2 regions of the Arthrobacter sp. TS-15 genome follow, and region 1 is predicted to be linked to the other one. Evidence: predicted binding sites of a transcription regulator. Region 1 holds the regulator's gene; the other holds the start of a gene.

What was found. The regulator HspR, encoded in region 1, represses chaperone genes until heat shock. The targets are predictions, from matches to a motif close to AAGTTGAGTCNNNNNGACTCAACTT.
Region 2: a site for HspR is predicted at 1,468-1,492, ahead of clpB (ATP-dependent chaperone ClpB). Genes of this name have one in related genera too.

Annotation. Positions count from the first base shown of each region.
Region 1 is NZ_SDXQ01000018.1:62,184-65,588, reverse strand. Features, by position in the region: gene EU811_RS07320 (CG0192-related protein) at 1-147, shown strand, start outside; gene EU811_RS07315 (hypothetical protein) at 350-772, shown strand; gene EU811_RS07310 (DUF3040 domain-containing protein) at 872-1,174, opposite strand; gene EU811_RS07305 (hypothetical protein) at 1,437-1,838, shown strand; gene EU811_RS07300 (heat shock protein transcriptional repressor HspR) at 1,845-2,267, opposite strand; gene EU811_RS07295 (DnaJ C-terminal domain-containing protein) at 2,278-3,258, opposite strand.
Region 2 is NZ_SDXQ01000020.1:10,228-13,632, reverse strand. Features, by position in the region: gene clpB (ATP-dependent chaperone ClpB) at 1-1,429, opposite strand, end outside; gene EU811_RS07590 (MSMEG_1061 family FMN-dependent PPOX-type flavoprotein) at 1,581-2,198, shown strand; gene EU811_RS07585 (sulfate/molybdate ABC transporter ATP-binding protein) at 2,214-3,287, opposite strand; gene EU811_RS07580 (ABC transporter permease) at 3,284-3,405, opposite strand, start outside.

The DNA of each region.
Region 1 (3,405 bases):
CTGAAGATTACCCGGGTCTTGGACGTGGCAGCAGATGCTTCAGCCAGCACCGCAGCAGCCCCTGAGCTTCACGGGGACCTGATTCTCAACGGACAGTGGGCCGGACTGGAGGAGCCGGTGGAGCTGGCCTCGGTAGTGCGGACCTAGTCACCCGGATGCTTCGCGCCGCTCCTTCCCGGTTGCCCTGCCTCGCCGCCTGTAAGCCACGGCGTGTCGGCCCCCAGGCCCGCGTTATGTGCGGGGTGGCACTGGGGAACTGGGAAGGAGCGCGCGCCGGGGGCATCTGTTGATCACAGGTGCTCAAGCGTAGGCTGGCAAGCAGGTCGTCTAACCACGTGAGGGGCTCAGCATGTACAAAGCGCAAAGCATCATTCCCGCCGCCCAGGATCTTGCCCGGGAATGGGTAACGCATGCGACAGAGGGCACATCCGCGCAAACAGACGCAGTGGTGAGGTGGGCTTTGTCCCGGATCAACCACGCCGACGTGCCGTCCGTGGTCCAGGGTGTGATGCTCACTTTGACCGGCAACAAAAAGGCCGCCAAGGAGGCTAAACGCACTGCCGCCAAGGCAGTAAAGAAGGCCACCCGGGCGCTCAGCCGGAAGACCACGCAGCGTAGCTCCGGCCGTGCAGTATGGTTCACCGCCATTGCTGCTGCCGTCGTGGGAGCGGGCGCAGTGTTTGCTTGGCGCATGATGATGCCTCCGGGCGAACCCGAGCCTGTCCAGCGGCCGGAAACCCCGGTCCAGCCGCCGGTCCCACCGGTTCCCTAGGTAACGTCTTCCCGGAAGGTCTCCCCCGAACGTCGTCCCTAGCCGCCGCTCCCCATCGCACCGGCAGGGTGGTGCGGGGCGACTCAGGTGCCGAACCTGCTAAGGTGCCGCGTGGTCGTCGTGCTGTCCGAACAGTCTCCGTAGCGATGTCCCGGTCACGAGCCAATAGGCTCCGCCACTGGCCAGCAGGAACCCCGCGACGCCCAGGATGACCAGCTGGGTGACGATCCCGGCGATCACCATGATGAAGCCGACCAGAACGGCCAGGCTGCCAAGAACGTTGCGCGCCAGAGCGCCACGTGGGCGACCGGACTTCAGCTCATAGGCGAGGTCGGGATCCGTTGAAGCGAGATCCCGCTCCAGCTCTTCCAAGCTCCTGCGTTCTTCATCCGACAACGACATCGGAATTCCTCACCACACGAGCAGGGCCGCCGAGGCTGCGTCAATGCTCAGAACACCCGCACGAGCGCTGCTTGCCGTGCTATGCCTTCATTATCTTCCCGTAGAGCTGTTCTAGCCACAGGAGCGCTCCCCCCTTCATCACCGGTGGCAGGTTCAGGTATCGACTTACCAAAGGTTCTAAGCATGCTTACGATGGAAGGGCAGAATTCAGACGCACCACCAGCATGGAACCCCCACCGCCGACTGGAAAGTTGATCTCCCCATGGCACGACGAAGCGCTAGAAAAGCACAGAGCATCACTGAAGCGGTTCCTGGGCGCCGCGGACCTCGAAAGGCCATTTGGCTTATTGCCGCGGGCCTCGTCGCTGGCATAGCTGGCGGAGTTTTCGGCTTCCGCATGCTGGTACCGTCCAGCGAATCTGAGCCGGCCAAGACACCGCGGCGTCAACCGGAGGAGATTCTGGTCAGGGAGGAGCCCGTGGAAATCTCCACCAGGATGCGCCCGGGCGAATGGACCGAGGAGTCCCTGCAGGAGCACCTTGAGGATTACAAGCAGCAGATCCGGGACATGGGAGCCAAAGAGTCGCAGATCGTGGTGGACGTAGAGCGGACCGAAGCCGGCGCTGCCCGGGTAGTGGTCAGTTGGGACCGCAGCCGGGCGTAGCCCGAGCTAGTCCCCCGACCGCGGCCGCCACACCACTACGGCCTGCGACCGCGCTCGTGGACGCTGCCCGCGGGCCAAGCTAACGACGTCGCCCGCGGCACCTGCCGCGAAGATCCGCGCATCCACGGGTGAGCGGCGGCGGGTCAGTTCTTCCGTCAGCTCAGCCACGCGATACTGCAAAGCGGCAACCTGGTTTTCGAGGTCGAGGATGCGTTTGATGCCCTCGAGCGAGACGCCGGACTGCGAGAGGCGCTGGACCTCCCGCAGTTTATTGACGTCGTTCTGCGAATAGCGGCGGGACTTGCCGGGAGCGCGGCTGGGCGAAACGATGCCCAAACGGTCGTACTGGCGCAACGTCTGCGGATGCATATCGGCAAGCTCCGCAGCCACGGAGATGACAAAGATCGGCTGGTTGACGTCGATTGCCATGACCGCCTCCTTACAACCGGGCCTTCGCGGCCAAGTCGCTGCGCGGGTTGGCATCAGTGGTGGCCGCCGCGAAAGCCTTCACGGCTTCCTCTGCTTCTTTGTTGAGGTTCTGCGGGACCGCGACGTCGATTGTCACCAGCAGGTCGCCGGTGGACTTGGACGTCTTCACGCCACGACCTTTCACCCGGAGGGTACGGCCCGACGGAGTCCCGGCCGGAACGCGCACCTTGACGGTGTCGCCGTCGAGCGTTGGAACTTCAATGGTGGCGCCGAGCGCCGCCTCCGCAAACGTGACGGGCACGTGGATGCGGATGTTGTCGCCGTCGCGGTGGAAAAAGTCGTGAGGCTTGACGCTCACCGTGATGATGAGGTCGCCGTTGCCGGCAGGGCCAGCGTTGCCCTTGCCACGCTGGCGGACCTTCTGCCCGTCCTTGATGCCGGCCGGGATCTTGACGTCGATCACGTTGCCGTTGCTCTCACGCAGGCTCACCGTGGTGCCCTTGATGGATCCGGCAAAGGAGATGGACGTTGTAGCCGTCCGGTCCGCGCCCTTCTGCGGAGCCCGTTGGAACCCGGTGGGGCCGGCGCCTCCAAACCCACCACCAAACAGGTCAGCGAACTCCGGAGGGATGCCACCGCCCGCAGGCTGACGGGCACCAGGCCCACCGCCAAACAGGCCGCCGAACAGGTCCTCAAACCCACCGTTAGCTCCGGCACCACCGCGTCCGGCGCCAGCACCCGGGGCAAACCGGGCACCGCCCATGGCACGGATGGCATCGTACTGCTGACGGTCCTCAGGATTGGACAACACCGAGTACGCCTCGGAGATGTCCTTAAACTTCTTCTCCGCAGCAGCATCCCCGGCATTGGTATCCGGGTGGTACTGCCGGGCTAGCTTGCGGTAAGCCTTCTTAATATCCGCATCGGACGCGTCCTTGGCAATACCAAGGATCGCGTAAAAATCCTTTTCAACCCAGTCCTGGCTGGCCAAGAGCGTTTCCTTTCAAATCAATAAACAAGCACCTGCGTCCACCCACCTTAGGCGAGCCGACCGCCGGAGCGGAGCGAGACAAGGGGCCCGGGAGTGGCTTCGGGCCTACCGGAGCGTGGCGGCTAAGTCCGTAGGACTAAAGCCGCC
Region 2 (3,405 bases), on a different contig from region 1:
TGAGATCGCCAACCCGGTTGAGCCCGGCTTTCTCGGCTTCCCAGCGCGCGTTCAAGGCACTCAGTTCTTCGTTCTTATCGGCCTTGTCCGCACGGAGCGCTGCCAACCGTTCCACCGAGGCAGGGTCCGTCTCACCTTGGAGGGCCAGCTCTTCCATGGTCAAACGGTCCACGGCACGGCGGAGTTGGTCGATTTCTTCCGGCGCGGAGTCAATCTCCATGCGGAGCCTGGACGCGGCCTCATCAACGAGGTCAATTGCTTTGTCCGGAAGCTGGCGGCCGGAGATGTACCGGTTGGACAGAGTCGCCGCGGCCACAAGGGCGGAGTCAGCAATAGCTACCTTGTGGTGTGCCTCGTAGCGTTCCTTCAGGCCGCGGAGGATACCGATGGTGTCCTCAACACTGGGCTCGCCAACATAGACCTGCTGGAAGCGGCGCTCCAGCGCAGGGTCCTTCTCGATGTTCTCGCGGTACTCGTCCAAAGTAGTGGCACCGATGAGGCGCAGCTCACCGCGGGCCAGCATGGGCTTGAGCATGTTGCCGGCATCCATGGCGCTCTCACCTGTGGCGCCAGCCCCCACCACCGTGTGGATCTCATCAATGAACGTGACGATCTGACCGTTGGAGTTCTTGATTTCCTCCAGCACGGCCTTCAGACGTTCCTCAAACTCGCCGCGGTACTTGGCACCGGCCACCATGGAGGCGAGGTCCAAGGCGATGAGGGTCTTGCCACGCAGGCTTTCCGGCACGTCTCCGGCCACCATGCGCTGGGCTAGTCCTTCGACGACGGCCGTCTTGCCAACGCCCGGCTCACCAATCAGCACGGGGTTGTTCTTGGTGCGGCGGCTCAAGACCTGGACGACGCGTCGGATCTCGCTGTCACGCCCGATGACGGGATCCAGCTTGCCGGAACGGGCCACAGCAGTGAGGTCCGTGCCGAACTTCTCCAAGGCCTGGAAGGTGTTCTCCGGATCGGGCGAGTTCACATTCCTGTCGCCCCGGACACCCGGCAGGGCGGCGAGCAGCGCCTCATGGGAGGCACCGGCGTCGCGCATTAACTTCCCGACGGCGTCGCTTCCGGCTGAGAGGCCCAGCAGCAGGTGCTCAGTGGAGACGAAGGAGTCGCCAAGTTTGTCCGCCTCGGCTTGGGCAGCCTGGATGGCCTGCATGGATTGACGGGACAGCTGCGCCTGCTGGACCGAGCTGCCCGAGGAGGACGGAAGGGCCTTGATGGCCGAGCTGGCCTGCACGCTCACCGCATCCGGATCAGCGCCGGTGGCACGCAGCAGGGCAACAGCAACACCCTCCCGCTGGTCCATCAGGGCCTTCAACAGGTGTGCTGGTTCGAGCTGTGGGTTACCGGCAGTGGAGGCGTTCATGGCGGCCGCAGAAAGGGCCTCCTGGCTTTTGGTGGTGAATTTGACGTCCAAAGAGTGCTCCCTTTCTGGAGTGATGCCTAGTGATGACAAAGTTGAGTCTACTACGCTCAACTTTGCTTTTGGGTCCACTCTGTTCAATGTTTGCCCACGGCGAAACCAGAGTCCAGAGCCCGCCGAAATCAGGGGAAAGTAGGCTGGGGCCATGGAGACCATTTCAACCGCAGAAGAACTCGAAGAACTCATCGGATTGCCCCTCGACCGCACCAGGAAGAAAGTGCGTACATCCCTCAGTGATTTCGACACGCAATGGCTGGCTGCCAGCCCCTTCTGCGTCATCTCGACAACCGACGCACAAGGGCGCGTGGACGCCTCGCCCAAGGGTGATCCTGCCGGATTCATCCAGGTCCTAGACCGCCACACCATCGCCATCCCGGAACGCCCAGGCAACAAACTGGTGTTCGGCTTCCACAACATCCTGGAAAACCCGAACGTCGGCATCCTTTCCGTCGTCCCGGGCCGCACCGACACCCTCCGGATCAACGGGACCGCACAGATTGTCCGCGATGCCGACTTCTTCGATCTCATGGTGGTCAAAGGGCACCGGCCGCGCGCCGCCGTCGTAGTTTCGGTGGAGGAAGTGTTCACGCACTGCGGCAAGGCGTTCATGCGCAGTGGCCTGTGGCAGCCCGAAACCTGGGATGCCGGCGGCCTGCCGAGCATCGCGGCGCTCGCAAAGACTTACACCCAGCCCGAGACGCCACTGGAAGAGCTTGAGACTTATTACGGACCGTCGTACGCCGAACAGATGTACCGGGACTAACACCGGCCCTCAACCTCAGGCCGGGTAAACAGACACCAGCGCGGATTTGACCACGAACCGCACCTCCATGCCCGGTACAAGCCCCAGATCGGCGGACGCTGCCGGAGTGATGTCGGCGGACAAAGCCTGGACGGGATCTCCGGTCCTTGCGCGAACCCGGATCTGATCACCATGCGGTTCAAGGTCAGTGATGACCACGGGAAAAGAGTTGCGCGGGCTTCCGTGCACCTCACCCAAAAAGACGGAAACACTCGACGGCGGGAATGCTGCCACGCCTGCCTGGCCAAGTGAAGGTGACCAGCCGGAATCGTGCTGACCGGCGAAGACCCGGCCATCCGGCGTCGTTATTCCGTCCCCGGTGATGGTCCCGGTGACAAGGTTCAGCCCTGCGAGGCCGGCAGCGAAGTGGCTTCTGGGCCGCTCGAGGACATCCCGGGTTGGGCCTTCTTCCACAATGCGGCCCTTCTCCACCACCATCACACGGTCGGCGAGCATGTAGGCGTCCAGGACGTCGTGCGTGACGATGATGGCTTTGCGGCCTTCGAGGACCCGCTTGAGCACACGTCGGAGCAAGGGCGCTGCGTGGATGTCCAGAGCGGCCATGGGTTCATCGAGCAGCAGGAGTTCGGGCTCAGCTGCCAAAGCGCGTGCCACGGCAACTCGTTGAGCCTGCCCACCGGACAGCTGAGACGGCTTCCGATCCGCCAAAGGCAGGGCATCAACTTCGGCAAGCCAGTGCCGTGCCGTTTCCCGCGCCGCAGCCTTGGATGCACCCGTACTCCGCGGCCCGAAGGCCACGTTATCCACGGCATTCAGATGCGGAAACAGGAGCGCTTCCTGGGCCAGAAGCGCAGTCCCCCGGAGGTGAGGCGGGCTCCAAAGGTTGGTGTCGTCGTCGAGCGTGAACAGCTCTTTGTCGCCGATTCGCGCCGAGCCGGAATCCGGCCGCAGCAGTCCTGAGATCACACCCAGCAGAGTGGATTTTCCGGCACCGTTGGGACCGAGGATGGCCACGGTTTCGCCATCTTTAAGGCTGAGGGACATCTCGAAATTTCTGGAGTGGAGGCTGGCTTGCAGTTCAAAAGTCATGGCTGCACCTCCACATGACTACTGCTTCGTCGGCGCCCGTAGCTGAGCCCAACCACCGCCACTGCCACCGCCACCAGCACCAAAGAAAGTGCGACGGCGGCATCGGCGTCGGTCTCGC